3 regions of the Kribbella sp. NPDC058693 genome follow, and region 3 is predicted to be linked to each of the others. Evidence: riboswitches for the same ligand, from Rfam matches in the RefSeq annotation. Region 3 holds a riboswitch; each other region holds the start of a gene.

Region 1 (10,132 bases), 100 kb from region 3:
AAGACCACACGCGGTTTCCGGATGGCGCAGTCGCTGTCGGCCGCCGCGATGGCGCTCGGCCACGGACTCCAGGACGCGCAGAAGACGATGGGCGTGATCTTCCTGGCGCTGGTCACCACCGGGCACGCACAGCAGAGCGACGGCATCCCGCTGTGGGTCAAGATCTCGGCCGCGACGGCAATCTCGCTCGGCACGTACTCCGGCGGCTGGCGGATCATGCGGACGCTCGGTCGCCGGATCATCCACCTGGACCCGGCCCGCGGGTTCGCGTCGGAGGCAGTCGCCGCGACCGTGCTGTACGTGATGGCGATCGGCCTCCACGCCCCCGTCTCCACCACGCACACGATCACCTCCGCGGTGATGGGCGCCGGCGCGACCAAGCGGCTGTCCGCGGTGCGCTGGGGTGTCGCCAAGAGCATCGCGATCGCGTGGGTCCTGACCATCCCGGCCGCCGGGATCGTCGCAGCACTCATCTACGAACTGGCACATCTGATCTTGGAGTAAATTCCCTGGTTCCATTCATTTCAAATTCACTCACCGGGCCTACGGTCGATCGACGTTACTGATCGTCCGCCTAGGGAAGTGATCGGGATGGATCTGTCGTTCCTTGTCGTCGTGGTGATCATCACCGCATTGGTGTTCGACTTCACCAACGGGTTCCACGACACCGCCAATGCGATGGCGACGTCGATCGCCACCGGCGCACTGAAACCGAAGGTCGCGGTGGCTGTGTCCGCCGTGCTGAACCTCGTCGGCGCGTTCATCTCCACCGAGGTCGCCAAGACGATCTCGAGCGGGATCGTCGACGACGCCAAAGTGACCGTGCCGGTGATCTTCGGCGGCCTGGTCGGCGCCGTGCTGTGGAACTTGATGACCTGGTACGTCGGCCTGCCGAGCTCGTCGTCGCACGCGCTGTTCGGCGGCCTGATCGGCGCCACCTGGATCGCCTCCGGGAGCAGCGCCGTGCACTTCACCACCGTCGTGCAGAAGATCATCATCCCGGCGGTCGCCGCGCCGATCGTGGCCGGCGTCGTCGCGCTGCTCGGCACGTTCCTGGCCTACAAGATCACCCACCGGGCCGAGAAGAAGACGGTCACCGAAGGGTTCCGGGTCGGTCAGATCGCGTCCGCCTCGATGGTGTCGCTGGCCCACGGCACCGGTGACGCGCAGAAGACGATGGGTGTGATCACGCTGGTGCTGATCACCTCGGGCACCCTGGCCTCGGGCTCTGCGCCGCCGGTCTGGGTCATCCTGTCCTCCGGACTCGCGATCGCCGCCGGCACCTATCTGGGCGGCTGGCGGATCATCCGGACGATGGGCAAGGGCCTGACCGAGATCGAGTCGCCGCAGGGCTTCTCCGCCGAGACCAGCTCGACCGCGGTCCTGCTGGCTTCGTCCCACCTGGGCTTCCCGCTGTCGACCACGCAGGTCTGCTCGGGCAGCATCCTCGGCGCCGGTCTCGGCAAGCGGCTGGCCGAGGTGCGCTGGACGGTGGCCGGCCGGATGGCCGTCGCCTGGGTGCTCACGCTGCCCGCCGCCGCGATCGTCGGCGCGCTGGCCGGGCGGGTGGCCGACTCCGGCAACATCGGCGTGCTGATCATCGCGATCCTCGCGGTCGCGGCCGGTGTCGCCATCTACGCGGCCTCCCGGCGCAAGCCGGTCACGTCGAAGAACGTGAACGACTACCCGACCTCCACCCCGGCCGCCAGCTCGGCCGCGGCGGCCTGAGAGGAGTACGGCGATGCACATCGACTGGAGTTCACTCGGTCAGGTGGCACTGGCCAGCCTGATCTTCGGGGTCGGCCTGGCGGTCCTGTTCGCGTTCGGGGTCAGCGCGATGTCGCGGCGCGCGGTCGCGATCGACGCGAAGCGGCAGCCGTCCGTCGTGGACACCGGCGTCGCGGCACTCTGCTTCGCGGGCTGCCTGGCCGCGGTGCTGTACGGGCTGTACCTGATCATCCCGCAGTTCCACTGAGTCTCTTGAGTCTCTGAGAGGTACGACGGGCGGTCTGGCGGCTGCCCGTCGTACGTCTTCTCAGGGTGCGGCTCAGCGGTTCCAGCGCCGGACCGACTTCGCCACGTCCTTGGCGCGGATCGAGCCGAGGTTGTACTCCCACGCGGCCAACAGGCGGTCGCCCAGTACCTCCGCGTCGAGGTATGTCCGCGGCCGTACGGCGACCGCCCACGTCGCAGCGGCGGCGTGGCCCTGCTGGTGCAGCAGGTGGTCCACCGTCGCCTCGATGCGGCCCACCTGCTCGTCACGCAGGCCGTCACAGGCCCACTCCTGCAGGATCTTCGGGTCGTCGGCCGTCATCCTGGCCAGGTAGGTCAGCGGCCCGCGCCAGAAGCCTCTGCTGCCGATGCTGTCCAGCGTCTCCAGCGGGAACCAGCCGTTCGGGTTCCGCCGGCCGTTCACCGCGGACTCGATCTCGCGGGCGCGCTCCGGATTCAGCCCGCGGGTCGCCCAGTCGACGAAGAACGCTCCGGCGTCCGGGATGTGCTCGGCCACATGCGGCGCCGGAGTCATCGCGCCCGGGTCGAACAGATGCAGCTCTTCCGGTGAATCGAACAAAACCTTCCCCGCCCGCTCGTGTCGCAGGCCACCGACACCGGCCCGCCGCACAGGGACCCCCCAGGTTCCTGCTCAGTCAACGAAAGCCTTCGTACCCTCGTTCCGCCCCGAGGGTCAAGGTCCTGTCCGCCGTCTTAACGACGTTTGGAGGCCCGGCGGGCGAGCTCTTCCTGGTCGAGTCGTTCGGCCTCGGCCGGGGTCGGCGCGCTGCCGCCGTAGGCCGCGGGCAGCCACCAGGCGCCGGCGGGCTGCTCGGGGTACGCGCGGATGGTCTCGTCGAGCATCCCGGCCATCGTGGATCGCAGGTGTGCGGTCGCCTCGGCCGCGTCGTCGTCGCGCGTCACCGTGATCGGTTCGCCGACGGTGATCGAGATCGGGCGGTGCCGGGAGAAGTCCCGCGGATGGTCCTTGGTGAACATCCGCTGCGTGCCCCACAGGATCATCGGGATCACCGGTACGCCGGCCTCCGCCGCCATCCGGACCGTGCCGGACTTGAACTCCTTGAGCTCGAACGAGCGGCTGATCGTCGCCTCCGGGAACACGCCGACCACCTCGCCCGCGGCCAGGTACTCCAGCGCCTTCTGGTACGACGCCGCGCCCGCGTCCCGGTCGACCGGGATGTGGTGCATGCCGCGCATCAACGGACCGGAGTACCGGTTGCGGAACAGCACCTCCTTGGCCATGAACCGGACCAGCCGCTTGCTCGGCAGAGCGCCGTACCCGCCGAGGATGAAGTCGACGTAGCTGATGTGGTTCAGGGCGATCAGCGCACCGCCGGTCCGGGGCACGTTCTCCGTGCCGGTCAGGCGGAGCTTCAGGTCCAGCACCTTGAACGAGGTCCGGGCGAAGGCGATGACGGGCGGGTACACGAGGTCGCGCATACCTGGACGCTACAGGCTTCGTCTAGGGTGGTCGTGACAACTTGAGATCGCGGGAGCTCGCACCGTAGCGGGCTGAGAGGGCGGCTGGGTTCTGATCCCGGCGCCGCCGACCGCCGAACCTGTCCGGGTAATTCCGGCGTAGGGAGCACCAGCATGGTGAATGTCAGCACGATCCGTCCGACGGTGACGACGGGTCCGATCTCCGGCTCGGAGAAGATCTATCGCGGCGAGCTCGGCGTACCGGCTCGTCGCGTGCATCTGACGAACGGGGAGCATTTCGACCTGTACGACACATCCGGTCCTTACACCGACGCGTCGGCGCAGATCGACGTACAGGCAGGCCTTCCCGCGTTGCGGCGGGAGTGGATCGCGGAGCGCCCGGGACTGACCCAGCTCGGGCATGCGCGAGCCGGGACGATCACCGGCGAGATGAGGTACGTCGCCGTCCGGGAGGGCGTCGATCCGGAGTTCGTCCGGGCCGAGGTGGCGCGCGGGCGGGCAGTGATACCGGCGAGCCGGCGGCATCCGGAGAGCGAGCCGATGATCATCGGCAAGAAGTTCCTGGTGAAGGTGAACGCGAACATCGGCAACTCCGCCGTCACCAGCTCGGTCGAGGAAGAGGTCGAGAAGCTCGTCTGGGCGACCCGGTGGGGCGCGGACACGGTGATGGATCTGTCCACCGGGAAGAACATCCACGAGACGCGGGAATGGATCCTGCGGAATTCGCCGGTGCCGATCGGGACGGTGCCGCTGTACCAGGCGCTCGAGAAGGTGAACGGCGATCCGGCCGCGCTGTCGTGGGAGGTGTACCGCGACACGGTGATCGAGCAGTGCGAGCAGGGCGTGGACTACATGACCGTGCACGCCGGCGTACTGCGGCGGTACGTGCCGCTGACCGCGCGACGCATCACCGGGATCGTGTCGCGCGGCGGGTCGATCATGGCGGCGTGGTGCCTCGCGCATCACCAGGAATCGTTCCTGTACACGCATTTCGCGGAGCTGTGCTCGATCCTGCGGGAGTACGACGTGACGTTCTCGCTCGGCGACGGGCTGCGGCCCGGGTGCATCGCGGACGCGAACGACGAGGCGCAGTTCGCGGAACTGCGAACGCTGGGTGAGCTGACCAGGATCGCCTGGGAGCACGACGTACAGGTGATGATCGAGGGCCCGGGACATGTGCCGATGCACAAGATCGCCGAGAACGTGCGGCTCGAGGAGGAGCTGTGCGGCGAGGCGCCGTTCTACACATTGGGGCCGTTGGCAACTGATGTGGCGCCGGCGTACGACCACATCACCTCGGCGATCGGCGCCGCGCAGATCGGCTGGTTGGGTACGGCGATGCTCTGCTACGTCACGCCAAAGGAGCATCTCGGGCTGCCGGATCGCGATGACGTGAAGACGGGTGTGATCACGTACAAGATTGCTGCTCACGCCGCGGATCTGGCCAAGGGACACCCGGGCGCGCAGGACTGGGACGACACGTTGTCCAAGGCAAGGTTCGAGTTCCGCTGGGAGGATCAGTTCAACCTGTCGCTGGATCCGGACACGGCCCGGTCCTTCCACGACGAGACGTTGCCGGCCGAGCCTGCCAAGACCGCCCACTTCTGCTCGATGTGCGGCCCGAAGTTCTGCTCGATGCGGATCACCGCCGACATTCGGGCCGAATACGGGGAGTAATCGGCTGAAGCGATTCAGGTTTTGTCCTTCACTCTACGTGAATAAGACTGTAGCCTTAAGCCGTTCAGAAGGAGGTGCAGGGCGATGGTCTTCGTTCTCACGGTAGATCAGCGGGGCAGCCGAAGCACGAGCGATCTCGTACCCGAGCTGCTGAACTCCCTGAACCGCCGCCCGCGCCGGTCCGGACTGCTGCGGAGGTTCGAGCGGACCGCCGGCGACGAGGTACAGGGCGTGTTCTCGGAGGCCCGGTCGACGGTCGACGTGATCGTAGAGCTGCTCCGCGCCGACTCCTGGTACGTCGGGCTCGGCATCGGCGAGGTGACCCAGCCGCTGCCCCGCAGTACCAGAGCAGGCAGCGGTGAGGCGTTCGTGTTCGCCCGTGAGGCGGTGACGAAGGCCAAGTCGAGCCCCCACCATGTGAATGTGGTGGGGGCCGACTCGCGGGTCGCGGAGCAGGTGGAGACGGTGCTGTGGCTGATGGCGTCCGTACTGCGGCGCCGGAGCGAGCGTGGCTGGGCAGTGGCGGACCTGTTGGCCGAAGGACTCACCAGGCGGGAGATCGGCGTGAAACTCGGTATCAGCCAGTCGGCGGTGACGCAACGTGCGCAGGCGGCGGGATTCGCCGAGGAACAGCGCGGACGGGTGCTGGCCGCGGACCTGCTCGGTGCTGGAGTCGCTGCGTGACGGCGCTGGTCCTGTCGTTGACGGCCGCCGGGCTGATCCTTGCTGTGCTCGCATGGGTGCCCAGGTCCGGTTCCAACCTCGAGATCGTGATCAGCGGCGTCATGCTCGCCTGTCTCGCTGCTGTCGGCGTACTGCTGCTGTCAGGGCACGGAGTGGCCGGCTGGGCCGAGCGCTGGTGGAACGTGCTGCTCCTGCTCGCCGGAGGGCTGGCAGTGACCGGCGGCGGCCCGCTGACGACGTCTGTGCTCGCCCTGGTCGACCGGAACAACACCAGAGCCCAGTCGACCCAGAAAGCCGGTGAGGTACTGCGTGGCGGCGCGCTGATCGGAGCCCTCGAGCGGACCGCGATCTACGCGTCCCTGGTAGCCGGCTGGCCGGAAGGCATCGCAGTAGTACTGGCGATCAAGGGCCTTGCCCGGTACCCGGAGCTCCGCAGCCCCGACCAGCCGGCCTCAGTGACTCCGCAGGCCGTCGCCGAACGGTTCATCATCGGCACTTTCACCAGCGTGCTGTGGGCAGTTACCTGCGCCGGTCTCCTGCGTTCGCACTGACGTCAGCTCTTGATCACGATGTCGCTGACGACCTTGTCGTGCCAGGTCTGCTTCTTGTCGTCCCACAGCGGCCAGAGGACGTTGAGGAAGCAGAGCTGATTGAAGATCTGGGCGCAGACCTCGCGGCCGAGATTCTTGCCCATGCCGATCAGCTGACCGGTGTGTGCGTCCACGATCCGCAGGCCGGTCACCTTCTTGCCGAACGACTGGCCGGTGCGGCCCTGCTGGATGATGCGGTTCCACACCCAGATACCGAAGGCGACCAGGAAACCGGCGATCATCGCGATCCCGCCGCCGGTGCCCAACTCGTCCTGGTCGCCGTCGATGACCAGTGCGGCGAGCACCCCGGCGATCGACGGAATGGCCATGATCAGCGAGTCGACCAGTGACGCGCCGACCCGTATCGGCCAGTCCGCCAGCCGGCCGGGTGGCGCATAGCCGTACCCGCCGCCCGGAAAGCCTTGCCCGTAAGGGTTGTAGCCCTGTACCGGGTACTGACCAGGCGGTGGATACTGACCGTCGTACGGCCCTGTGGGAGGGGTGCTCACGACAGGTCAGAGCTTGATGACGTAGGTGTTGTTGATCTTGTCGGCGAACGTCTGCCGCTTCTCGTCCCACAGCGGCCACAGGTAGCCGATGTAGCAGGCCAGGCCGTCGAGGATGTGCGTGAGCTGGCGGAGGAACGTCTTGCCGGCGCCGATCGGCTGGCCGGTGTCGGCGCCGACGAGCTTCAGCCCGAGCACCTGCTTGCCGACGGTCTGACCGGTGCTGCCCTGGCGGATCAGGATGTTCCAGATCGCGAGTCCGACGCCGGCCAGGTAGAAGATCAGGCCGATGATCGCCAGCACCGAGCTGTTGGTGTTGCCCGCGATCGCGGAGCCGATACCGGACGGCACACCGACGATCAGCGCATCGACGAACCAGGCGCCGACCCGGTTCGGCCAGGCGGCCAGGTTGCCGGGGATCCCGCCGAAGCCCGGCTGGCCGTAGGGCTGACCGTACGCCTGACCAGGCTGGCCGTAGGGACCCGGCTGGCCGTACTGGCCGGGCTGCTGCGGATACCCCGGCTGCTGGCCGTACTGACCAGGCTGCTGGGGATAACCCGGCTGCTGCCCGTAGCCAGGCTGGCCGCCGTACCCCGGCTGCTGCCCGTACTGGCCCGGCTGCTGCCCCGGCTGACCAGGTTGACCGTACTGGCCGGGTTGGCCGTACTGACCCGGTTGCTGTGGGTCTTGCGGGCCGTAACCCGGCGGTGGCGTCGGATTGCTCACGACGATCCCTTCTACTGAAGACATGTGAGGAGTGAGTTGCAGGCTACGGGTCAGACGGCTCAGACCTGTCGACGGATCCCACCGGTTGAGAGTTACCGTTAGGGGGTGAGCGTCTCGCAGAGCGTCGTACTCCGGCCGGCCGGTCCGGTCCAGCCGTTGGACCGCCGGGTCTGGGGCCTGTCCGCGGTCGGTGTCGGCGGGTTCGCGCTGGCCGGGCTGTACCAGCTGTCCGGCGGCCGGATCGGCGTGCCTTGCATCTTGCACGCCACCACCGGTCTGAACTGCCCGCTCTGCGGGTCGACCCGGATGGCGGCCGCCTTGCTCCGCGGCGATCTGGACGCCGCCTGGCACTTCAACCCCGTGATCCTGGTGCTCGGCCCGCTCGTCGGCGTTGCCGTCGGCTACCAAGTGCTTGCCTGGGGCCTCGAATCGCTACGGCTGGTGCGCCTGCCCAGGCTGTCGATGAGCCCGCGCGTTGCGGACTGGCTGATCAAGGGCGTCATCGCCCTGCTGGTCGTGTACGGCGTCGCCCGCAACCTGAACTGACGCCGTCGCGGGGCCACGCCGGCCCCGCGACGAGCAGGATCAGTTGGACGCGAGTCCGATGATGTAGAACAGCAGTCCCAGGCCGGTCAGGGCGGCGCCGCCGATCCACGCGACCTTTGCCAGCGTGTCGGAACGGCCCTGCTCGCGGAACTTGCCCTGGGCAATCAGCCCCAGCACGATCGAGGCCGGCGTACAGATCACCAGGCAGACGATGCCGATGATCGCCAGCGTCTGCGGGGTGTTGTTCTGCGGTACGGCGCCGCCGCCGTACCCATAGCCGGACTGGCCGTACGCGCCGTATTGGCCGGGCTGCTGACCGTACGCACCCGGCTGCTGCTGGCCGTAACCGCCTTGCTGGCCGTAGCCCTGCTGCTGACCGTACTGACCCGGCTGCTGCTGGCCATACTGCCCAGGCTGGCCCTGCTGCCCGTACTGCCCAGGCTGCCCAGGGTACTGCTGCTGGCCGTATCCCGGCTGCTGCTGGCCGTACTGCCCAGGCTGCTGACCGTACTGGCCCGGCTGCTCAGGCTGGCTCTGGCCGTACGGATTCGGCTGGCCGTACTGGCTCGGCTGTTCACCCGGGGTCTCGGGAGTGTCCTGCGGCCGGTTCTGGTCGTTCTGGTCGTCGCCGGGAGGTGGCGTCGGAGTGCTCACCGCGGTTCCCTTCTGAGAACGTCGAGGAATCCCCAGAGGCTATCTTTTCCACAGGTTCGCGGTCACGTCCCCACACCGGTCCGTGGACCCCTTAGGGTCTCGTCTGTGACTGAGACCCCTCGTGAACCCGCGCCCGGTCAGGGCCCTGGCGGCGATCCCGACCGCCATCTCCCGGTGCAGTACCCGACGCCGCCCACTTTCGAGGCCGCCCCCCAAGCCCAGCCCGGTCCGTACGGGATGCAGCCGGGCGCGTTCCCACCGCCCGTCGGCGGTCAGTACCAGCAGCAGCCCCAGCCGCCGCTGGTGGCCCTGCCTGCCGGTCCGGTGCTGGTGACGATCGGCGACATCTCGGTGGAACAGCAGCGGATCGTCACGCCCGCCGGCGTACTGCCCACGCACGGGACGAACTGGTCGGCGATGGACATGTCGCGGACCGAGGAGAAGATCCCCGGCTGGGCGATCGTGCTCGCGATCATCTTCGCGCTGGCCTGCCTGCTCGGCCTGCTTTTCCTGCTCTGCAAGGAGCGCCGGACCACCGGCTTCGTCCAGATCACCGTGCAGAACGGCAACCGCACCCACAACACCCACGTCGGTGTGAGCTCGCCGCAACAGGTGGCCGACGTCCTTGCCCGGGTCAACTTCGCCCGTTCGCTCTGCGTCTGACACGGGTCCGAAACGCCGACGGCCGCCGCGACGGACCTCGTCGCGGCGGCCGGCAGCAAACCGTCGTACGGCGGATCAGCCGAAGCGACCCGTGATGTAGTCCTCGGTGGCCTTCTCCGTCGGGTTGGAGAAGATCTGCTTGGTCGGGGCCATCTCGATCAGCCGGCCCGGCTTACCGGTGGCGGCCAGGTTGAAGAACGCGGTCTGGTCCGAGACCCGGGCCGCCTGCTGCATGTTGTGCGTGACGATGACGACCGTGAACTGGTCCTTCAGCTTCTCGATCAGGTCCTCGATCGCCAGCGTGGAGATCGGGTCCAGGGCCGAGCACGGCTCGTCCATCAGGATCACCTCGGGCTCGACCGCGATCGCACGCGCGATGCAGAGCCGCTGCTGCTGACCGCCGGACAGACCCGCGCCCGGCTTGTCGAGGCGGTCCTTGACCTCGTTCCACAGGTTCGCGCCGTGCAGGGACCGCTCGACCACCTCGGTCAGCTTCTTGCGGTCCTTGACGCCGTTCAGCTTCAGGCCGGACGCGACGTTGTCGAAGATCGACATCGTCGGGAACGGGTTCGGCCGCTGGAACACCATGCCGACCACGCGGCGGACGGCGACCGGGTCGACCCCGGAGCCGTA
Region 2 (10,132 bases), 630 kb from region 3:
CAGTCAGCAACACCGTCGGCTCGAGCGAACCAGCCGGCCGCCGCCCCACCGTCCCGATCAGCACCGGCGAATCCGCGAAGAAGATCGAGTCGAACTTCCCGCGCTCCGCCAACTGCGCCAAGGCCTGGTAATGCGCTACCGACGTATTCGCGAACGGATCGCTCTCCGGCAGCCGCCACGACGCCTCGTGGTGCCCGGTGCTCATCAGGAACGCGTTCAAATGCAGCTGTCTGGTCACAGCGAAACTCCCAAAGCATCGAGAAGCCGCGACCGGATCGCGGCGAATCCTGGATCGGCCGAACTCCGCGGAGCGGCCAGCTCGACCACTTCCTCCGCGACGATCCGGCCCTGGTCGAGCACGATCACCCGATCGGCCAGCACGATCGCCTCGTCAACGTCGTGCGTGACGAGCAGTACGGCGGGCTGATGCGCCGCGCACAACTTCCGCAGCAGCACGTGCATCTTCAACCGGGTCAGCGCATCCAGCGCCCCGAACGGCTCGTCCGCGAGCAGCAGCTCCGGCTCCCGGACGAGCGACCTGGCCAGCGCGACCCGCTGCTGCTCACCGCCGGACAGCTCGTTCGGCCAGGCCTTTTCACGACCCGCGAGCCCGACCTCCTCCAAACTGCGACGCCCACGATCGAACGCACCGCTCAGGCCGAGTACGACATTGTCGAGCACCCTTGCCCACGGCAACAACCGCGAGTCCTGGAAGACGACCGACACGTTCTCCGGTACGGCGAGCTCACCCGACCCGTCGACGTCGTAGTCCAGCCCGGCCAGTGCCCGCAACAACGTGCTCTTCCCGGACCCGCTCTTCCCCAGCAGGGCAACGAATTCGCCCGGCTCGATATCCAGATCCAACCCGTCGAGTACGGCGCGATCGTCGTACCGCCGGATCAGGTTGCGGACCTGGACCGTCGTGCTTACGAGGCCAGCGTTCGGCGCCATGACAGGGCCCTCCTCTGGATCAGGCGGACGACGGCGTCGGAGATCAGGCCGAGGGCGCCGTACACGACCAGGCCGACGATGATGATGTCGGTCTGTCCGTACGTGCGGGCCAGTTCCATCATGTAGCCGATACCGCTGGTGGAGTTGATCTGCTCGACGACGACCAGCGACAGCCACGCGCCGGTGACCGCGAACCGCAGTCCGAGCAGGAACCCGGGCAGCGCGCCCGGCAGGACCACGCGCCGGATGAACTCCCATTGGGACAGCCCGACGGTCTGCGCGAGTTCGACGTACCGGCTGTCGATCGTGCGCAGGCCATTGTGGGTGTGGATGTAGATCGGGATGAACACCCCGAGCAGGATCGTGACGACCTTCATCGACTCGCCGATACCCAGCCAGAGGATCAGCAGCGGCAGCAGGGCCAGCGACGGGATCGCGCGCTTGATCTGGATCGGTCCGTCGAGGACGGCCTCGCCGAGGCGGGACAGGCCGGAGATCAACGCCAGTACGACGCCCAGCACGATGCCGAGAGCCAGTCCGATCAGTGCCCGTTGGGCCGACGTCCACAGGTTCGACTGCAGCCGGCCGTCCGCGATCAGCTCACCCGCCGTGGACACCACGGTCCACGGCGCAGACAGGATTCGTTGGTCGATCCAACCAGCGGCCGATCCGATACTCCAGATCGCCAGCAGCAGCATCGGTCCGATCGCGGCCCCGAACCGGATCCGCTTGCCCGGACCGAGCCGCCGCCGTCGTACGACGGGACGCGCGGCCCCCGCACGGGAACGTAGTCCGGGCAGTGTTGTCGCGCTCATTTCGCCGCTCCGTCCGCCGCCTTGATCGCGTCCGACGCGACCGTCTGGAAGCGCAGGTCATAGAGATCCTTCGCCTGGATCACCGGATTGCCGGTCTCCTTGGCGAGCAGCTCGATGGTCTCCTGCTGCCGCTTGATCGCGTCGCTCCAGTCCGCCGGGATGTCCGGGTGGCCGGCGTTGTCGACCAACCACTGCCCGTCGGCCTCGTTGAGCCCCTGGTCCTTCACGTAGTACCCCGCGATCCATTCCTTGGGGTGCTTGTCGATCCACTCCTGCGCGACAGCCCAGGCTGCGACGTACGCGTGGATGGCCGCGGCCTTCGCCGGATCCTCGAGCGACTCGACCGGCCCGTAGAGGTGGCCGGCGTCGTCACGCAGTCCGTGGTCGATCACACTGGCGCCGTCCTTGCCGTACTTGGCCAGGTACCGCTTGATCTGGACACCACCGATCGGCGCGACGTCGACCTGCTTCGACGAGAGCGCGTTCGAGTAGACGTCACCGGTCGAAGGCAGCTCGACCAGCTTCACGTCCTCCTTGGTCAGCCCCGCCTTCTTCAGCGCCTTCAGGATCAGCGCGCCCTGCGCCTGTCCCGGGCTGTACGCGATCTTCTTGCCGCGCAGGTCGCCGAGGGTCTTCACCGACACTCCGGGGGCGATGCCGAGCTTGTAGATCGGGTGACCGATCGGGTCCTGGCGGAACTTGGAGGCGACGATCTTCACGTGCAGACCGGTCCAGGTCGCGTTGATCGACGGGATCTCGGCGACCGAGCCGAGGTCGAGCGCGTGCGCCCGGAACGCCTCGGTGGTCTGCGGCCCACCGCTCAGGTTCGCGAACTTCACGTACTTCGAGACCTTGTCGTACTGGCCCGAGAGCTTCAGTGCGACCTCGGTGGCCGGGTCACCGACGACGATCTTGGCGCCGTCCGGGACGGTGGTCGGCAGCGGCGCGTCGAGCGAGAGCTTCCCGGCGGCATCACCGCCGGCCTTGTCGGCGCCGCAACCGGCCGCGAGGGCGACGGTGGCGAGCGCGGCGGACAGTACGGCGTACAGGCGGGTTCTAGGCATGATGTGCTTTCGGGGTGGCGGTGGCGTAGCGGCCGTCGTGGTACAGCAACGGCTCGTGCTCACGTCGTTCGGTGTGGGTGGCAAGGCGGGCGACGACCAGGTAGTGGTCGCCGACCGCGAATCGGTGCTCGACCTGCGCGCGCAGGTAGCTCGGGGCCTCGTCGAGTACGGGCTCGCCGGAGGCCAGCCGGGACCAACGGGTCGGCTCGGCGAACCGGTCGATCCCGCTGGTCGCGAACCGGCCCGCGATCGCGTGCTGGTCGGCGGACAGGAAGTTGATCACCAGGCTGTTCGCCGTACTGACGGTCGGCCAACTGGATGCGCTGGTGGCGATCGCGAACGAGACGAGCGGTGGCAGCAGGCTGACGGAGACCAGCGAGGTTGCGGTGAAGCCGGCCGGCCCGTGACCGGCGTCAGCGGTGATCACCACGACACCGGCGGCGTGGCGACGGAAGACGGAGCGGTAGACGTCGGCGTCCACCACCCGCTCTTCAGAACAGTCGGGTACGACGGAGAGGGCAGGACGATGCAAGGCGGGAACAGACATGTCTCTCCCTTGGGAAGGAAGGTGAGCGGCGAGAGTTCGCCAGAGATGAGACAGGGGAAGCGCGGTCACCGACAGGTGGCGCTCGCCGTCCGCAGCAGATCGATGACGCGACGGCGGGTGAGGAGTGTCGTCGTCATGTCAGCTATCTTCGCATCATTGTCTATCGGCTAACTAGACAATCTCGTGATCTGGACCGGCCACCCTCACATCGGGCGAGCGCCGTGCGTTCTACTGTCGTGATGACTCGGGAGAAGGTCGAGCTGCCGCCGTTCCAGGCGCTGATCGACGCGCACTGGCGGGACGTGGCCAGGCTGGCGCGGGCGATGGCCGGGCCGGTGGACGGCGACGACGCGGCACAACGCGCCTGGGAGAAGGCGTACGCCGCGTACCCGGCACTGACGTCGGCGAAGAACCTGCGCAGCTGGCTCCTCACCATCACGGCCCGGTGCGCGACCGACGTACACCGGGCGCGGAAACCGCAGCGCCCGCTGGACGAGGCGCCACCGGTGGCAGTCGAGGGCCCGGACGCCGCCGCCTGGCCGGACCCCGACCTCTGGCGGGCGGTCAACGAGCTCCCGGAGCGGCAACGCTTCGCGATCACGCTCAAGTACGTCGGCGACCTGGACCACCACGGCGTGGCCGCCGCTCTGGACACCACGCCCGCCGCATCGCGCCGGCTCGTCAGCGACGCGCTCGCGACCCTGCGCAGCAAACTCGGAGTAGACAATGACTGATCTCGAGAGCCGGCTGACCCGGCTCGCCATGCCCGACCTGAAACCACCTGTCCTTCCCGACGCCGACGTGGCCTACACGCTGCACGACACCCCGATCGGGACGATGCTGCTCGCGATCGCGCACGGCCGCGTTGTCGCCAGCTCGTTCGGCGACGAGGAGACCATGACCACCCGCCTCGCCCGGGCCGTGTCCCCGCGCGTACTCCGGCAGGCCCGCCCGCTGGACGACGTACGGCGACAGCTCGACGAGTACCTCGCCGGCACTCGTCATACCTTCGACCTCGAGGTGGACCTCGCGCTGGCAACGCCGTTCCAGCGGCTCGTCCTCACGGACCTGCCGACGCACACGTCGTACGGCGCGACGACGACGTACGGAACTGTTGCCGCCGACATCGACAAGCCCAAGGCGGCGCGTGCGGTCGGTACGGCGCTGGGCGCGAACCCGGTCTGCGTCGTGCTGCCGTGCCACCGGGTCGTCGGCGCGAACGGAGCCCTCACCGGATACGCCGGCGGGCTCGACGCAAAACGATTCTTGCTGAATCTCGAAGCAAAAAGCTGAGTTTTCCGGAATTCCCCGGAATGGTTTTAGACTCGGCAAAACAAGGAGCAGATCCCCAATGTGGAGTGGGGATCTGCTCCTCCTGACGTGTCAGGAAGTTGTCGGCTGGTGGATCTCGAGGATCAGTCGGCGACGGCCGCCCCAGTCGCGTTTGTAGACCTTGTAGTCGTCGATTCCGGCGGCCGCGCAGAGACGCCCGTAGCTGATCTCGTCGTGGATGAAGTGCACGCCGCTGCGGTTGTCGCTGAACTCGGTCGTGACGATCCGGTGCTCAGGGCCTTGCCGCATCCCGTTCGCGATCTCGGCCGCGGTCGCCGGTCCCCAAGCGGGGCCCTCGATGATCGCGATCCCGCCCGGCTTCAGCACCCGGGAGATCTCGCAGATCGTCGAGATCTGCTCGTCCTCGGCGAAGAGTTCGTGGAACGCCGTCCACAGGCAGATCACCGCGTCGAACGAGTCCCACTTGTAGGGCAGGTCGGTCATCGAGCCGATCGCCCAGTCGATCGCGAGCTCCTCCTCGGCCGCCTTCGCCTTTCCGGCCTCGATCAGGTTCGGCGAGATGTCCAGCCCGCGGACGACCTTCCCGGCCTTGCGCAGCGGCAGCGCGACCCGCCCGTACCCGCAGCACAGGTCGAGCACCGACTCCTTGCCGTCCAGCAGCTCCTCGACGGCCTTGACGATCAGCGCGTCCCGCTCAGGCGTCGTACGAGCGGCCAACCCGTCGGCCCCGAGCTCCGCGTACTCGGCCCGGCTGCGCAGTGCGGAATTCAGCATGCCGCAAGTATTCCGGTTACTCCGGGTCAGTTGTCCAGCGCCCGGGGCTTGAGACTACCTAGCGCTACCGCTGCAACCATGGAGACGACGATCGACGTGTACGTCGCACCGAGCCACGTCGGGACCGGGTGGTTGTTGAAGAGCGCCTGCTGTACGTCGGTCCAGAACGGCGACCAGCCGGCCACAGTGCCCGGGTTCACCAACTGGTACGCGACGAATCCGATCAGCCACGCGAGCGTCGGCTGCCAGCGGAACTTCGCCGTACCCGAAACGTCCCACTTCATCTTGCTGACCACGAAGAAGTCGGCGATCGCGACCGCGAACAACGGGATGAAGACCGAGCCGATCAGATACAGGAACTGCGTGTAGTTGCCTAGGTCAACCAATAGCGCGAGCCCGGTGGCGAGCACGCCGATCGCGACCGAGATCCACCGGCGGTCGATGTGGCCGATCAGGTTGTGCGCGGCCATCGTGGTCGAGTAGACGTTCGCGTACGCCTCGTCGACCTCGTCCACCAGCAGTACGAACAGTGCGATCGCGCCGGCCGGCAGTGTGACCAGTGCGGTGATCACGTCGTCGCTGTTGGTCTGCAAGGTTGCCACCGCGACGACGCCGAGGGCGTAGTACCCGATCGCTGCCAGGCCGTAGCCGAGTGCAGAGCCACCGAATGCAGCCTTGTTCGTGCGCGAGTGCCGCGTGTAATCGGCGGCGAGCGGCGCGAACGACACGACACCCGCGGCGGCGAGGTCGACGGCCGGCCAGAAGCCGAACACGCTGTCCTGCGGCAACGCGTGCACCGGCTTGCTGAGCACCTGCACGAACAGGTAGACCGACGCGATCAGCACCAGCCACACCATGAACTTCCGCAGGATCCGCACACTGCCCAGCGGCCGGACCGCCATCGTCGTCGCGATGATCCCGGCCAGTACGACGAACAGCCAGCGCCAGCGTTCACTCGTCACCGCGACCGCGGCCTGTGAGATCACGATGATCTCCATCGTCGCCCAGCCGACGTTCTGCGCGATGTTCAGCACGGTCGGCGCGATCGAGCCGCGCCGGCCGAACAGCCCACGCAGACTCGCCATCGCCGGCGCACCGGTGTGCGAGCCGAACACAGCCGCGCCGCCCAGCACGAGCGCCCCCATCCCGCAGCCGACGACAACTGCCAGCAAGCCCTGCCACAGCGAACCCGTGTACGCCGCAACGAGCGCACCGGTCACCGGACCGAACAGTGAGATGCCGAAGTTGCCCCACAGCGTGAACTGGTCGAAGAAGCCGAGCGTCCGCGGCGCATCGGTGGTGAGAACGAGCGGCGCCTCGGTGCTGCTGGCAGGACGAACAGCGGTATCGGTCATGAGTGACCCCAATCCCTACGCCGGCATTACCCGGTCAGGTTCAGGCGGTCGGCGACCCAAGCTGTCGCCCTCTCAGCCCGCGCGTGTTCGGTGCGAGCTCCCGCATAGGTTTGTGCTGCTGAGTCTAACTCGTCAGCTAGTTTCGGGGAGGGCGGCCGCTCGTTCTATGAGAGCGGCGAGCTCCGGGCCGTTGGTGACGACCGGCATATGCGCGCCGGTGTCGAAGGTCCGGGCCTCACCGTGGCTGAGCTCGGCGAGGCGCTGGACCCACTCCGCCGTCGAGAGCAGGTCGTGCTTGCCGCGGACGATGAACACCGGCGCCTTGACCTGCGAGATCACCTCGGCCAGGTCGTGGTGCCGGGATGCCTCGACGGCGCGGGCGATCGTCGGCAGCGTGGTCCGCGCGTACTGCGGAGTGACGGTCCGGATCAGCTTGGGCGAATCCGGTACGGCGGATCCGAGCCAGCGCACGGTCCGGTCGACCCAGCTCGTCATACGGCCGTCGCCTGCCGGTGCGACCAGTACGACGGCGTGGGCGAGGTCGGCGAACCGGACTGCTGTTTCGACGACGATCTGGCAACTGGCCGAGTGGCCGACGATGACGGACCGCTCGCGGATCTTCTCGGCGAGGGCGACCGCCAGTGCGCGCGGGTGCAGGTCCTCGCGGGCGCCGGCGGGTTCGCCGTACCCGGGGAGAGTGACCACGTGGTACGGCGTGATGAGGTGTTCCACGGTCTGGGTGTACGACTCGGGGCCGAGGCCCAGGCCGGGCACCAGGACGACAGGTGCGCTCACTCCCAGGGGGCCTTGACCGGTGGACCCTTGACGACCGGGTTCGGTACGTCGGGCTTCAGTTCGCGGTACCCGAGGAACAGGCCGGCCGCGAGGATCAGCAGACCGGCGCCACCCCAGCCGTACGCCGTGGGCAGCCGGTCGACCGAGCCGTCGATGGAGCCGAGGCCGGTGGACAGGACCATGATCAGCCAGACCAGAATCGGTACGGCGGAGATCGCGACCAGGCCGAGCCCGACCAGCTCGGCCGGCTCGGGTTGGCGACCGGCCTTGCGACGCGCGAGCACGTCGCGGATCCACATGAACAGTGCGGCCGCGCCGATGACCACGAGCAGCAGCTGGCCGATCGCGTCGATCACATCGGTGCGGAGCGGATGGTTGAGCGGTGAGCCCGGCGCCTGCGAGATGTCGCGCAGCGAGACGCGCTGGACGGAGATGACGAGCAGGCCGTAGAAGCCGGCGATCACGGTGGCCAGGCCGACGACCCGGGCAGCACGTGGGTCGCGTGGGGCGACCTGTTGGTCTCGGCCGTACGCCGGGAGGTCGTGTGGCTCGGGAGCCGACGGAGCGCCGTACGGCATGCCGGGGCGGTAGCTGGGCGGCTGGGCGTGCTGCGGACCGGGCTGCGGGTGCGGCGGGACGCCGTACTGACCGGGTGGGGTGCCGTAGGGCTGGGGCGGCGCGTACGGGCCTTCGGCCGGCGGGGTGCCGCGGCCGGTGCCGTACGTGCCACCGCCGTACGGCGTGGGCGGGGCGTAGTGGTGGTCCGGTTGCTGTTGCGGCTCCTGCTGCTGCTCGGGCTGCTCGCCCCGGCCGTACGTCGGGAAGTCCTGTGACGACATTCGCTCTGCTCCCTCCCGTCGTACCTAGTTTCTCAGGTTGCCTTGATGGTCGGCCAGGCGTTGGGCAGACAGCCGGCCAGGCCCTTGGTCTGCTGCATCATCACCGGCGCGGGGGTCTTCGGCTTGGTGCAGGTCGAGTGCCCGTGCCCGAGCGCGTGACCGACCTCATGGTTGACCAGATAGCTGCGGTAGAGGTCGACGTTCCCGTTGTACGCCGGGATCCCGTACATCCAGCGCTTCGCGTTCAGTACCACCCGGTCCTCGACCCGGCAGGACACCTCACCACCGGTATCGAGCGGCAGACACAGCTTGTCGGTCAGCGTCGGCGTCGCGAGGATGATCCGGAGGTCGGCGTCCACCTTGTCGGTCCGCTCGAAGCTCACCGGATGCAGCGCCTGCCAGCCGCGCGGATCCGTCAGCGTCTTGTGAATAGCCGCGGCGACCGCGGCTCCGTTGATCGACAGCCCTTGCTCGATCTCCACGCGGTACGTGAGCTTGTCGCGCACCCCACTCGCCTTGTTGAACCCAGGCACGACCGCAAGCTTCCCGGTCGACACCAGCACGTTCGGCTTGGCGTTCTTCGGCTTCCGCGTCAGAGTCGGTGCCGGCCGCAACGGAGTGGTGAACTTCTGCGTCGGCGTAGCCACCGGCTTAGGCGTCACGCTAGGCGTCTCCACCACCGGCGCCACACTCACCGGTTCCTCAGCCCCCGCAACCGCCTCGGCCGCAAGACTGGCCCGATGCGCCACATCCGGATGCGCAACCACCACAGTCCCGAGCACCGCAAGCGCGGTGACAGTCAACCACTGCCCCTTATAAGACTTCCGCCGACTATGCCGCCCACGCGCGCCCGCACGCTGGCCGCTCCGCCGGGTGGTCATGACACTCGACCCTACCGACTCCCCACCACGCCACGAAAGAGCAGTTTCGTTAAGCCCTGGTGAGGTGGGCAGAAAACTTCCGCCGGCCAGCTGGCAACTGCGGCCCACTCGGTGATGACTGGACAGCAGTCCGGTGCTAGAGAGTGCAGATGACGAGCATGGGGACGCTGGTCTTCGGCCGACTGACCGAAGCCTGGCGAGGAGAGGCGACGGACTTCACGCCGCTGCTGGTGGAACGTCTGGACCAACTCGGGAGCGCGATCGGTGTAGACCTGGCAGCCGCAGGGCAATCGGAAGTTAAGACAACGGGCGGACGTCGCATCGACATCGTCGCTCAGGTCGAGGACGGCACAGAGTTCGTGATCGAGAACCAGTACGGCAGAGCGGATCACGATCATCTGACCCGAGGCCTGGCGTACGCCGTCGCGCGGCGAGCACGTGGGCTGGTGGTGATCGCGGAGCAGCACCGCGACGAGTTCCGCGCGCTGGCCGAGTACCTGAACGACCTCGCCGCCAAGGACAGCGAGCGAGGCATCAGCGTTTGGCTGGTCGAGGTCAAGGCGGTGCGGATCGGCGAGAGCCCATGGGCGCCGCTCTTCACCACGGTGGTTGAACCCAACGAATTCGTGATGGCTGTCATCGAGACTGAGACGAAGACCAACCTGACGTCTCTGACCGAGTTCTTGACGGCCTGCGACACACCGGAGATCCGGGAGACCGTCACCGAGGTCGTGAAGGAATGGGATGCCGCCGGCCACAAGCGGCGACTCGGTCCGAACCACTTGGTGCTGGAAGCACGCGGACCGTCGAAGCGCGGT
Region 3 (10,132 bases):
GTCGCCGTCCGGCCGCGCACCGAGGCACCGGCGGCCCGCGATCTGTTCCTGGACACGCTCGCCTTGCATCGACCCACGGGCGGGACCGTCGTCGTTACCGATGAGCGAGCCGGTTTGGCGATGGCTGCCGCGGGCCAGGCGATCGTGGTGACCGCCGATCCCGCGTTGACCGCGCCCGGCGTGACGCGCCATCGGCTCGCCGACGATCCGCTGCCGTTGCGGCTCCGGCTCGTGTGGTCGAGGACGCGTACGCCGTTCCTCCGGCCGAACGACGTGATGGCACAACTGACCGAAGCGCTGGTGGCGTCGTGAACGCCCGTATCCGCGCGGTCTTCGAGGATGCCGGCGTACGCGGCTGGTTGCATGCGGTCGCGCTGGACGAGCCCGAGTCGACGGTCGAGGTTGACGCGGACGGGATCGTGCCGCTGGCCTCGGTGTACAAGCTGCCGCTGCTGGCCGGGTTCTGCCGGCTCGTGGATCTCGGCGAGATCGACCCGCGGGAGCAGCTCACGCTCGATCCCTCGACGAAGACGGGCGGACCGACCGGGTTGTCGACCTTCGCGGATCCGGTCACCGCGTCGCTGCGAGACCTGGCGCTGTCGATGATGACGCTCTCCGACAACGCGTCGGCGGATGCGCTGCTGGACGTCGTCGGCCTGCGCCGGCTGGCCGAGCTGCTGGAGTCATTCGGTCTGCACCGGACCCGGGTACGCCGCGGTACCGCGGGCAACCTGCTCGACCTGCAACGGCGTACCAGAACGAACGATCCGGATGCGGCACTCGCCGTACTCGCGGACAACGATCGGACCGATCCGGCCGGGGTTTACGAGGCTGCAAACGCGTCGGCGAGCAGCGCCCGCGACCTCACGTTGCTGCTGCGGCGGTTGTGGGCGGGGGAGCTGTTGTCGCCGGAGCAGACCGAGTTCGTGAAGGCGACGATGCATCGGCAGGTGTTCCTGCATCGGCTGGCGTCCGGCTTCCCGCACGACGGCGTGCGTGTCGCGGGGAAGACCGGGACGTTCGGGGCGTTGCGGCACGAGGTCGGCGTGGTCACGCTGCCCGGTGGTACGGCGTACGCGCTCGCGGTCTTCACGCTTGCCGCGCGCGGCGACATCCGCCAGCCACGCGTGGACGCCGCGATCGGCGAGGCCGCACGCGTGGCCGTCGACCTACTGCGCTAGACGATGGCGAAGGCCTCGATCTCGAGCAGGACGTCGGGGTGGAAGAGAGCTGCCACCTGGACGGCCGAGGCGGCTGGTTTGGTGCCTGGGATGTAGCGGTCGCGGACCGCGCGGATCGCAGGCATGTTGGCCATGTCGGTGACGAAGATCGTCATCTTCGCGATGTGCTCGAAGGTCGCGCCGGCGGCCGCCAGGCAGTGCTCCAGGTTCGCGAACACCTGCTCTGCCTGGGCTCCCGGGTCGCCGACGCCGACGAGCTTCCCGTCCGGGTCCAGCGCGACCTGTCCGGAGATCGCCACTCACTGCCCGTGACCGGTCACGACATGGCTGTAACCGTTGCCCGGGGCAACTCCAACTGCACGCGGATACTCCAGGTTGCTCATGCACCAGATATACCCCGGCAAGGGTTGAGAAACCGGTTTCCGTCGGGAGAGGATACGAGGGTGGGCCGGACACCGAAGGACTCGATCACGATCGCCGACGTCGCGCGCCTGGCGGAGGTGTCGCGGGCGACCGTGTCCCGGGTGATGAACGGGCGTCTCAGTGTCGCACCCGAGATCGTCGCCCGGGTGCGCGCGGCCGCGGAGCGGCTGAACTACCGGCCCAGCGACCTCGCCCGCAGCCTGTCGCTCGGCCGGACGAACATGGTCGCGCTGGTGGTGCCGGATCTCGGTAACCCGCTGTTCCAGCAGATCTTGCGCGGCATCACGAACGCTTCCGCGGCGGCCGGGTACCGGGTGCTGGTCGCCGAGACCGATGAGGATCCGAGCGCCGAGGCGGCGATCGCGATCGAGGCGCGGCGGCGGTGCGATGCGCTGATCATGGTCTCGCCGCGGATGGATGAGGAGCGGCTGCTCGAGCTGTTGCCGCAGGTGCAGCCGGTCATCCTCGTCAACCGGCAAGGGCCGGAAGAGGTGTCGTCGGTGGTGGTCGACTACGGCCGCGCCGTACGGATCGTCGTCGATCATCTCGTCGGGCTGGGGCATCGTCGGCTCGCGTTCCTGTCCGGGCCGGCGGCGAGTGCGTCCAACACGCTCCGGCTGCGGGCGCTCGAGGTCGCCGAGCGGGAGATCCCTGGGTTGGAACTCGTTCGGTTCGAGTGCGGGCGGTCGATCGAGGACGGGTACGCCGCGGTCGAGCGGGTGCTCGAGTCGCACGTGACGGCGGTCGTCGCCTTCAACGATCTGGTCGCCTTCGGGTTGCTGGCCCGGCTCAATGAGGTCGGGGTCGCCGTACCGACTGATCTTTCCGTGACCGGGATGGACGACATCGGGCTGGCGCGGTTCGCCGTACCGTCGCTGACCACGGTTCGCGTGCCGCAGAAGGATCTCGGGGAGTTGGCCTGGCGGCGGTTGCACGCGTCGATCGCTGCGCCGAACGGCGACGCGGACGACGTACCGGAGCTGCGGTTGGCGGTGCGGGCGAGCACGGGGCTGGTGCCGCAGGCGCCGGTGTCGCGGAGTGGTACGTCCGCTGATCTGGTCGGCTGGCGGCGGCAGGGCGACATCTTCGCGCTCGGGAGCGATTCGGGGATGCTGGCGCGGTACGAGTTCGGGCGGCGGATGCCGCAAGTACATGCGCCTCGGCCGTATCTGCACCCGGTCCGCACGCTCGGTGGGCACTCGTTGACCGAGGTGAGCCCGGTCGATCATCGGCATCATTACGGCGTCTCGCTCGCCGTGCCGGTCGTCAACGGCACCTCGCACTGGGGTGGCCGGACGTACGTCCGCGATCAAGGACCGACCCTGCTGACGAACCACGGTCAGCAACGCAGCCGCGGCGTCACGGCCGACGGGCCCGAGCTGATCGACGACATCACCTGGTACGACGAACAAGGCCGACCGCAGCTGGTCGAGCGTCGTCGTCTGGTCGGCGAACTCGCTGCCGGCGGGTGGCGACTCGACTGGGAGAGCGTCCTCACCGCGCGCTACGGCCCGGTACAGATCGAAAGCCCAGCCACCGTCGGCCGAGAAGGCGCCGCGTACGGCGGGATCTTCTGGCGGCTACCCCTGGTCGAAACGACGGTCCTTTCAGCTGATGGCGAAGGTCTCGATGCCGCCTTCCGCTCGACGAGCCCGTGGCTGGGATTCGTCCAAGGTGACGTCACGTTGCTGCTGGTCCAGCCGGCCGACGTCCGCCCGTGGTTCCTCCGCGTCGACGCGTACGTCGGCGCGTGCCCCGCGCTCTCGTGGGACGACCCGCTGACGTTACAGCCCAATCAGGAGCTGACGTTGTCGCTCAGCGCGCTCCTGCTGGATCGTCGCGTGGATCTGGCCGAGGCTAAGACATTGGCAAGCCAGTTGTAGGCGACGACGCCAACGCGGACTGCCAGCGGCGCGGCACCCTGCCCGCGAGGCGTGCGGCGCGTCCGGCGGAAACGGCGTCGCGCATCGCGGCGGCCATCAGGGCAGGCTTCTCCGCGCGGGTGACCGGGGTCGCGAGCATGACCGCGTCGCAGCCGAGCTCCATCGCCAGCGCGGCGTCGCTCGCCGTACCGATCCCGGCATCGACGATCACCGGCACGTTGGCCGCTTCCGCGATCAGCGCGATGTTGTGCGGATTGCGGATGCCGAGCGCCGAACCGATTGGTGCGGCCAACGGCATGACGGCGGCGCAGCCGGCCTGCTCGAGCCGGCGGGCGAGGATCGGGTCGTCGTTCGTGTACGGCAGCACGGTGAAACCGTCCGCCACCAGGGCTTCCACGGCATCGAGCAGCTCGAACGGGTCGGGCAGCAGCAGGTGATCGTCGGCGACGACCTCGACCTTGATCAGGTCGGTCTCCAACGCCTCCCGCGCCAGCTTCGCGGTCAGCACGGCCTCGGCAGCGGTGTGGCAGCCGGCCGTGTTCGGCAGTACCTCGATGTTGTGCTTCTTGAGTACGTCGAGCACCGAGCCCTCGTGCCCCGTGCCCAGGCGGCGCATCGCGACCGTGGTCAGTTGGGTGCCGGAGGCAATCAATGCCTCCTCCATCACTTCCAGGTTGGCCGAACCGCCGGTCCCCATGATGAGCCGGGACGTGTACGTCCGCCCGCCGAGCTCCAGTGGATCATCCATGTCAGCCTCCCTGCGTCGCGCTGACGATCTCGACCCGGTCGCCGCTCCGCAACGCGGTCTGCGCCCACTCGGCCTTGGTCAGCACGTTCTGGTTCACCGCGACCGCGATCCCGGTGGTGCGATCGGAGTACTCCGTGATCAGCTCGGCCACGGACTTGCCGGCCGGTACGTCGATCGCCGTACCGTTCACCCAGACGGATTCCATCGCGCTTCCTCCCTACGCCGGAATTACCCGATTCAGGTTCAGCGGTCGGTGACGGCGTAGTCACCCTCTCAGCCCACTCCCGGCGAGCTCCCGCGGACGTTCTCGACTATAGCGCTCTCCCGCGTGAGGGCGGATATCGTGACCAAAAGCGCCCTGGGAGGGGGAGGCCTTGGCCAAGCGGGTCGGGATCTCGGACGTGGCTGCCCGGGCCGGCGTGAGTCCGACGACGGTTTCGCACGTGTTGTCGGGACGGCGGCATGTGTCGGAGGTGACGCGGGCGCGGGTGCGGTCGGTGATGGACGAGCTCGGTTGGGAGCCGAACCAGCTCGCGCGCAGCCTGCGGATGCAGCGGACGCTGACGATCGCGCTGATCGTGCCGGATATCACCAACCCGTTCTACCCGTCGGTCGCGCGCGGTCTGCTCGACGTGGTCAGCGAGCCCGGGTACCAGGTGCTGATCGGGAACACGGACGGCTCGCCTGCGGCCGAGAAGGATCTGGTCGCGCGGATGGTGACTCGCAGCGTCGACGCGATCGTGTTCGCCGGCTACTACAGCAAGTCGAGCGATGTCGCGGCCGCGGTCGAGGCCGGGATCCCGGTGGCGCTGATGGGCGGGCGGCGGGCCTCGGCGGGGATCGACGTACTGACCTCGGACGATCTCGCGGCGGGGGAGATCGCGACGCGGTACCTGATCGGTCGGGGCTATCACCGGATCGCGTTCATCACTGGTGCTTCGGGGGACGGGCCGCCTGCTGATCGGGTGAAGGGTTATCGGCGTGCGCTGACCTCGGCCGGGTTGCGGTTCAACAGTCAGCTGGTTGTCCGGGAGGAGTTCTCGCGCGCCGGTGGTGCGGCCGGGATGGAGAAGCTGCTTGAGCTGCGCAAACCGCCTCGAGCGGTGCTGTGCACGAACGACATGGTCGCGATCGGCGCGCTGGATGTTGCCCGGGCTCGCGGCCTTCGCGTGCCAGATGACCTTGCGGTGATGGGTTTCGACGACATCGAGGCCGCCGCGCTGATCTCGCCGTCGTTGACGACGATCGCGGGGGATCCGCGCGAGCAGGGTCGCGCGGTGGGGCGGGTTCTGCTGGGCAGGCTGGCGGAGACGGCCACCACCGCCAGCCTGCCGCAGCGCATTCTGTTCGCGCCTTCCGTCGTACCGCGGGAGTCCGCTTAGGGGGCTGTCACCGAGGTGACGGTCGAGCCCGAGATGTACGTCGGCCACACGCCGACTGTGACCGTGATCTGGCCGCTTGCGTTAGGTGTCATCGTGCTGGTCAGGCCGTAGAGGCTGGTGACCTGGACGGGGCCGGTCGCGTTGACCGTCACCGTCGTGTTGGATCCGGATGCGGCCCAGATCGCGCGGAACGGCGTACCGTCGTTCGCCGCGTACACCTGATCGATCAAGCCGTTGCCCGGGTTCTCCTTACCGAGGAACGTGGCGCCGCGCAGCTGACGGGCAGCGGTTGCGTAGGCGACGTACGACGGTTTGGGCGTGTACTTGCCGAGCGCGTCGGCCTCGTTGTGCACGAGCCCGAAGTTGTTCTCGGCCGCGGCCGGGTCGATGCCGTCGTTCTTGAAGTCGTACATGTAGAACCGGTCGACGTCGTGCCCGGGGACGTTGAGCATCTCGCGCGCCATGTACATCGCCTGCGTGGGCTCGTCGACGGGTACGGCGCTGCCGGCGCCGGTGTACCAGCCGGCCTCGGTGATCCAGATCGGCTTGTCCACGCCGCCGTTGTACTGCCGGATCGTCGCCCGCACCTGATCGATCGCGGTACCAAGGGTCTCCGGTGCGTGCAGGAAGTTGTACGGGTGGATCGACACCACGTCGAGGTACTTCAGCCCGCCGAGCTGGCAGAACGTCTGGAACCAGGCCTGCTGCGTCACGTCGGTGTCGCCGCCGCCGACGATGGTGAGATCGGGATGGGTCGCCTTCACCTTCGTGTACGTCGCCTTGAGCAGCGCGAGGTAGCTGTCGGGCGTCTTGTTGGCCGGGCCTGCGGCATTGACGTCCCACTCGTTCCATACCGCGAGGTTGTGGACCTGCGGGTACTGGTTCGCCAGCGCGTTGGCGTAGTTGGCGAACGCGGTCCGGCCGGCGTCGGTGTACGGCGCGTTGAACAGCTGGTCAGGGCAGTCGTAGAGGCAGTTCCCGTAGTCCGCGACCATCAGCGGGTCGAGACCGTTGGACTGGAAGGACTGCAGGTACGTCGTGACCTTGGCCGGGAACGCGTAGGTGCCGGCGGTGGTCTCGGCGGCGGGCCAGTACGCCTCATCTCTCGCCGTCCGCGCACCAGCCTGGCTTACCAGCGGGATCGCATCCGGCGCCCAGGAACCGGCAAAATGCGTGCCGACTCCGTTGTACGTCGTTGGCGTCGTCGCTGCGACCGCGTCGACGTTGACGGAGGCCGTCGTACCGCCGCCGATGATCAGGCTCTTGTCCAGCGTCAGCATGATCGCCTTGGCGGGGCCGTGCCAGATGCCGTCGTCGGCGCCGCCGAAGTGCAGGTAGCTGGTGCCGCCGTTGAAGGTGGTGACATTGAGCTGCTGCCAGGCCGTCGAGCCGGACAGCGTGAGGCGTTGCTGGTGGACCTGGCCGGTCGCGTCGGTCAGCCGGAGTCCGATGGCTGACAACTGGCTGGTCTTCACCCAGAGGCTGAGCGCGGTCAGGTTGATCGGAACGAGGGTGCGCTGGATCGCGACGTAGTTGCCGCCGCCCGTGAAGTCACCAGAGAGCTTCGCGGACTGCGCGCCGGCCTGCAGGCTCGTCGTGTCGTAGGTGAGGCTGCCGGTGGCGCCGACGAACTCGCTGCCTGGGTAGAACGACCAACCTTCGGCCGCGCTCTCGTAGTCGCCGAGCGGTGTCGTCGGTTTGGTCGAGAGGGCGTTGAGGGTGAAGTCGTCGAGGCTGACACTGCTGCTCGTCGCACCGGTGATCGCGCCCTTGTCGAGGACGATCTCGAGCCCCTTGGCAGGACCATGCCAGACGCCGTCGTTCGCGCCGCCGAAGTGGACGTACTGCTTGCCGCCGTCGAACCGGGTGACGCTCAGCGGCTGCCAATCAGTTGCCCCAGACAACGTTAGGCGCTGCTGGTGGACCTGGCCGGTGGAGTCGGTGATGCGGAACGTGAGGAAGGTCAGGTTGGGGGACTTGGCCCAGAAGCTGACGCTGGATGCGTTGACCGACGGGAGGGTGCGGTTGACGCTGACGTACGCGCCGCCGGCGCTGAAGTTCCCGGCCAGTTTGCCGGAGCTGGTACCGGAGTGGTTGTCGGTGGTGTCGAGCGCGAAGCTCCCGGTTGCGCCGGGGAATTCGCTGCCTGGGTAGAAGGTCCAGCCTTCCGCGGTGTTCTCGAAATCGCCGACGTGGTTGGTAGTGAGGCCTGCGACTGACGCCGTACTGAGTGGGCTGAGGATTGCGAAGGTTGTCTGGGCGCTGAGAGTGCCTGCTTGGACGGTCAGCTTGTACCAGCCGCGGGTGGTGACCGAGATCTGCAGCGTGCTCGCGGCGGCTTGGCTGCCGGTGGCGACGACAGTGCCGTTGACGTCGGCTGCGGACCAGGTGACGGATGACGCGTCGGTGCTGAGGCCGACCTTCACCTGCTGGCCGTCGGTGAACACGTTGCCGAGGGTGAGGGGAGTGAGGGCGAGGGTCGCCGCATGGGCTGGGGCGATGGTGCCGAAGCAGAGGAGGAGAACTCCGAGAACGATGGCAAGACTACGTCTCATGCCGACTCCTTGAATCAGGGCGGTGTAGGTGAGACGTCGGCTGCCACGACGTTATGCAAATCGATTTGTACTATCGCTGTGGGTGATCTTGGTGTCAACAGGTCAGCTGAGCTCGGCGCCAGTCAGTAGGGCGGCCAGCTCGGTCGGCCGGTACAAGACCTGCTTGCCGGTGCGTTGCGGCTCGACCAGGCCGGTACGGCGGAGCAGCTGGAGGTGCTGGCTCACGGCCGACGGTGTCGCCTTCAGCTCTCCGGCCAGGTCTGTCGTGGTGCGGGGATGCGTCAGTAGTTCGAGGATGTGGGCGCGCGGCGTACCTATGAGTTGGGCAAGGTCCTGCTGCGACGGCGGCTCGACGACGGACCACAGGTTGGCCTGGCCGCGGGGTGGGTAGCCCAGGATCGGCTCGGCTCCGGGGTCGAACGGGATCACGGCATGTGGGCCGAAGAGGCTCGGCTGGAGTACGAGTCCGCGGCCGTCGATGGCTTCGGTCCGGCTGATGGCGGCTACGCGGTCGACCTTGAGGAGTCCGTCGGCGTACGAGATCGCCGGCGCCAGGCCGTTGAGCATGGCGCCGGTGCCGTGCTGGGTGAGGACGTGGCCGCGGTAGCTGATGTCGGCCGAGAGGAGGGTGCGCATCCGGTCCCAGTACGGCGCCATCATGGCGTCCCAGTACTGGCGGAGTGCGTCGATGACTTTCTCGAGGGTGAGGTCTGGCGGGAGTTCGCCGTTCACCGCGACGAGTTGGCGCTCGTACGTTTCGCGGTCGACGGCGGCGATGATCTCGAGCTCGTCGGCGAGCTGGGTGAGAGGCGAGGTCGGTCGCGGGGTGAGGAAGTCCGGGCTGCCCATGGTGTCGTTGACGAGCCACCGCAGTACGTCCCAGTCGAGCTCCGTCACTTTGGGCTGGACAGCGCGTACCCAGCCCAGCTGGAGCGGGAACCTCCCCGGCTCCCGGAGCGCGCGCAACGACAACACCATCTCCGCGACCGGCGACACCGCAAACCGCACCTCCGCCAGATCACGCGAAGTCAGCTCGTAAGTCAGCACCTGTTAGCTGGCCGGCCCGTTGCCGTAGCCGAGGTCGTTGGCGATGTCGAAGTTCTCCGTGCCGTACTGCGTTTGCGGCTCCGCCACATCCGTCCCCAGATCGAACCCGACCTCAGTCTCCTCTTCGGTCAGATCCGGCTCTACTGGATCCTGATCACTCATCAACCCCTCCTCGTCTCTTGTCGTACGACGGCAGTATGAACCACCGAGCTTGCTACTAGGCTGACCGAGGTGACGTCAGAAGAGCCGCCGGCTGTCTGGTGCATCGTCGCCAACGTCGTCGAGGAGCGACCGTACGGACCCGGTGGCGAAGAGACTCGGCGTGGGCTGAAGATCTTCCCGGCAGGCGCCAAGCTCTACGTCCCCGACGGCTTCGGCGGCATGGGCTGGGAAACCGTCGAGGTAGTCGGCCGGGGCCGGGGATCCGCGCGGTTCGTCGCGGCAAGGGTCCAGACCGGGCAGCTGAGCAACTGGCGGGTCAAGGCTGTCTACAGCCCGGCTGCTTTGCAGCAGATAGAGCGAATCCGGGCCGGCCGTCCCGGCTTCTGGCCTGCGTCGACCTTCGCCGATCTCACCAGCCAGGCGTACCACGATGCGCTGCTCGAGGTCGCGGCTGCTCTCGCCACGCGCTGAACTGTCGGTGGCTCGTGGAAGGGTCGGTGGCGACCTCACGAGTGGAGGAAGCATGGGTTTTCGCACGATGGACGATGACGAAGCAGCTGATTTCCTGGCGCAGCCGCTGGTCGCCGTGCTGGCGATCGACGATCCGGGCTGGTCGCCGCATGTGACACCGGTGTGGTTCCACCACCTACCCGGCGAGAACAGATTCCAGGTGATGACGCCGGCGAAGTCGAAGAAGGCTCGGTTGCATCGCGAGGGTTCGGGTGAGTTGTCGCTGTCGGTGCAGACGGCC

What was found. Region 3 has a riboswitch for thiamine pyrophosphate ahead of thiS (sulfur carrier protein ThiS). Riboswitches for the same ligand answer to the same signal wherever they lie in the genome.
Region 1: another riboswitch for thiamine pyrophosphate. It lies ahead of thiC (phosphomethylpyrimidine synthase ThiC); the one in region 3 lies ahead of thiS (sulfur carrier protein ThiS).
Region 2: another riboswitch for thiamine pyrophosphate. It lies ahead of ACFWUU_RS28995 (purine-cytosine permease family protein); the one in region 3 lies ahead of thiS (sulfur carrier protein ThiS).

The regions. Positions count from the first base shown of each region.
Region 1 is NZ_JBHXSQ010000004.1:1,293,648-1,303,779, forward strand. It holds gene ACFWUU_RS32620 (anion permease) at 1-504, shown strand, start outside; gene ACFWUU_RS32625 (inorganic phosphate transporter) at 592-1,728, shown strand; gene ACFWUU_RS32630 (hypothetical protein) at 1,742-1,975, shown strand; gene ACFWUU_RS32635 (hypothetical protein) at 2,048-2,572, opposite strand; gene ACFWUU_RS32640 (lysophospholipid acyltransferase family protein) at 2,707-3,453, opposite strand; TPP riboswitch at 3,493-3,615, shown strand; gene thiC (phosphomethylpyrimidine synthase ThiC) at 3,607-5,130, shown strand; gene ACFWUU_RS32650 (transposase) at 5,215-5,814, shown strand; gene ACFWUU_RS32655 (hypothetical protein) at 5,811-6,365, shown strand; gene ACFWUU_RS32660 (RDD family protein) at 6,368-6,913, opposite strand; gene ACFWUU_RS32665 (RDD family protein) at 6,920-7,660, opposite strand; gene ACFWUU_RS32670 (DUF2752 domain-containing protein) at 7,742-8,182, shown strand; gene ACFWUU_RS32675 (hypothetical protein) at 8,222-8,836, opposite strand; gene ACFWUU_RS32680 (hypothetical protein) at 8,942-9,499, shown strand; gene pstB (phosphate ABC transporter ATP-binding protein PstB) at 9,575-10,132, opposite strand, start outside.
Region 2 is NZ_JBHXSQ010000004.1:562,463-572,594, reverse strand. It holds gene ACFWUU_RS29035 (LLM class flavin-dependent oxidoreductase) at 1-238, opposite strand, end outside; gene ACFWUU_RS29030 (ABC transporter ATP-binding protein) at 235-951, opposite strand; gene ACFWUU_RS29025 (ABC transporter permease) at 927-1,766, opposite strand; gene ACFWUU_RS29020 (ABC transporter substrate-binding protein) at 1,763-2,830, opposite strand; gene ACFWUU_RS29015 (flavin reductase family protein) at 2,823-3,377, opposite strand; gene ACFWUU_RS29010 (RNA polymerase sigma factor) at 3,617-4,111, shown strand; gene ACFWUU_RS29005 (methylated-DNA--[protein]-cysteine S-methyltransferase) at 4,104-4,670, shown strand; gene ACFWUU_RS29000 (class I SAM-dependent methyltransferase) at 4,761-5,444, opposite strand; gene ACFWUU_RS28995 (purine-cytosine permease family protein) at 5,471-6,799, opposite strand; TPP riboswitch at 6,795-6,913, opposite strand; gene ACFWUU_RS28990 (alpha/beta fold hydrolase) at 6,932-7,594, opposite strand; gene ACFWUU_RS28985 (hypothetical protein) at 7,591-8,433, opposite strand; gene ACFWUU_RS28980 (DUF3152 domain-containing protein) at 8,466-9,314, opposite strand; gene ACFWUU_RS28975 (hypothetical protein) at 9,464-10,132, shown strand, end outside.
Region 3 is NZ_JBHXSQ010000004.1:1,189,153-1,199,284, forward strand. It holds gene ACFWUU_RS32045 (LysR family transcriptional regulator) at 1-312, shown strand, start outside; gene ACFWUU_RS32050 (serine hydrolase) at 309-1,181, shown strand; gene ACFWUU_RS32055 (RidA family protein) at 1,178-1,480, opposite strand; gene ACFWUU_RS32060 (DUF6807 family protein) at 1,625-3,487, shown strand; gene ACFWUU_RS32065 (thiazole synthase) at 3,462-4,235, opposite strand; gene thiS (sulfur carrier protein ThiS) at 4,237-4,440, opposite strand; TPP riboswitch at 4,433-4,544, opposite strand; gene ACFWUU_RS32075 (LacI family DNA-binding transcriptional regulator) at 4,610-5,617, shown strand; gene ACFWUU_RS32080 (glycosyl hydrolase) at 5,614-8,172, opposite strand; gene ACFWUU_RS32085 (DUF5937 family protein) at 8,275-9,219, opposite strand; gene ACFWUU_RS32090 (hypothetical protein) at 9,223-9,381, opposite strand; gene ACFWUU_RS32095 (hypothetical protein) at 9,451-9,852, shown strand; gene ACFWUU_RS32100 (pyridoxamine 5'-phosphate oxidase family protein) at 9,905-10,132, shown strand, end outside.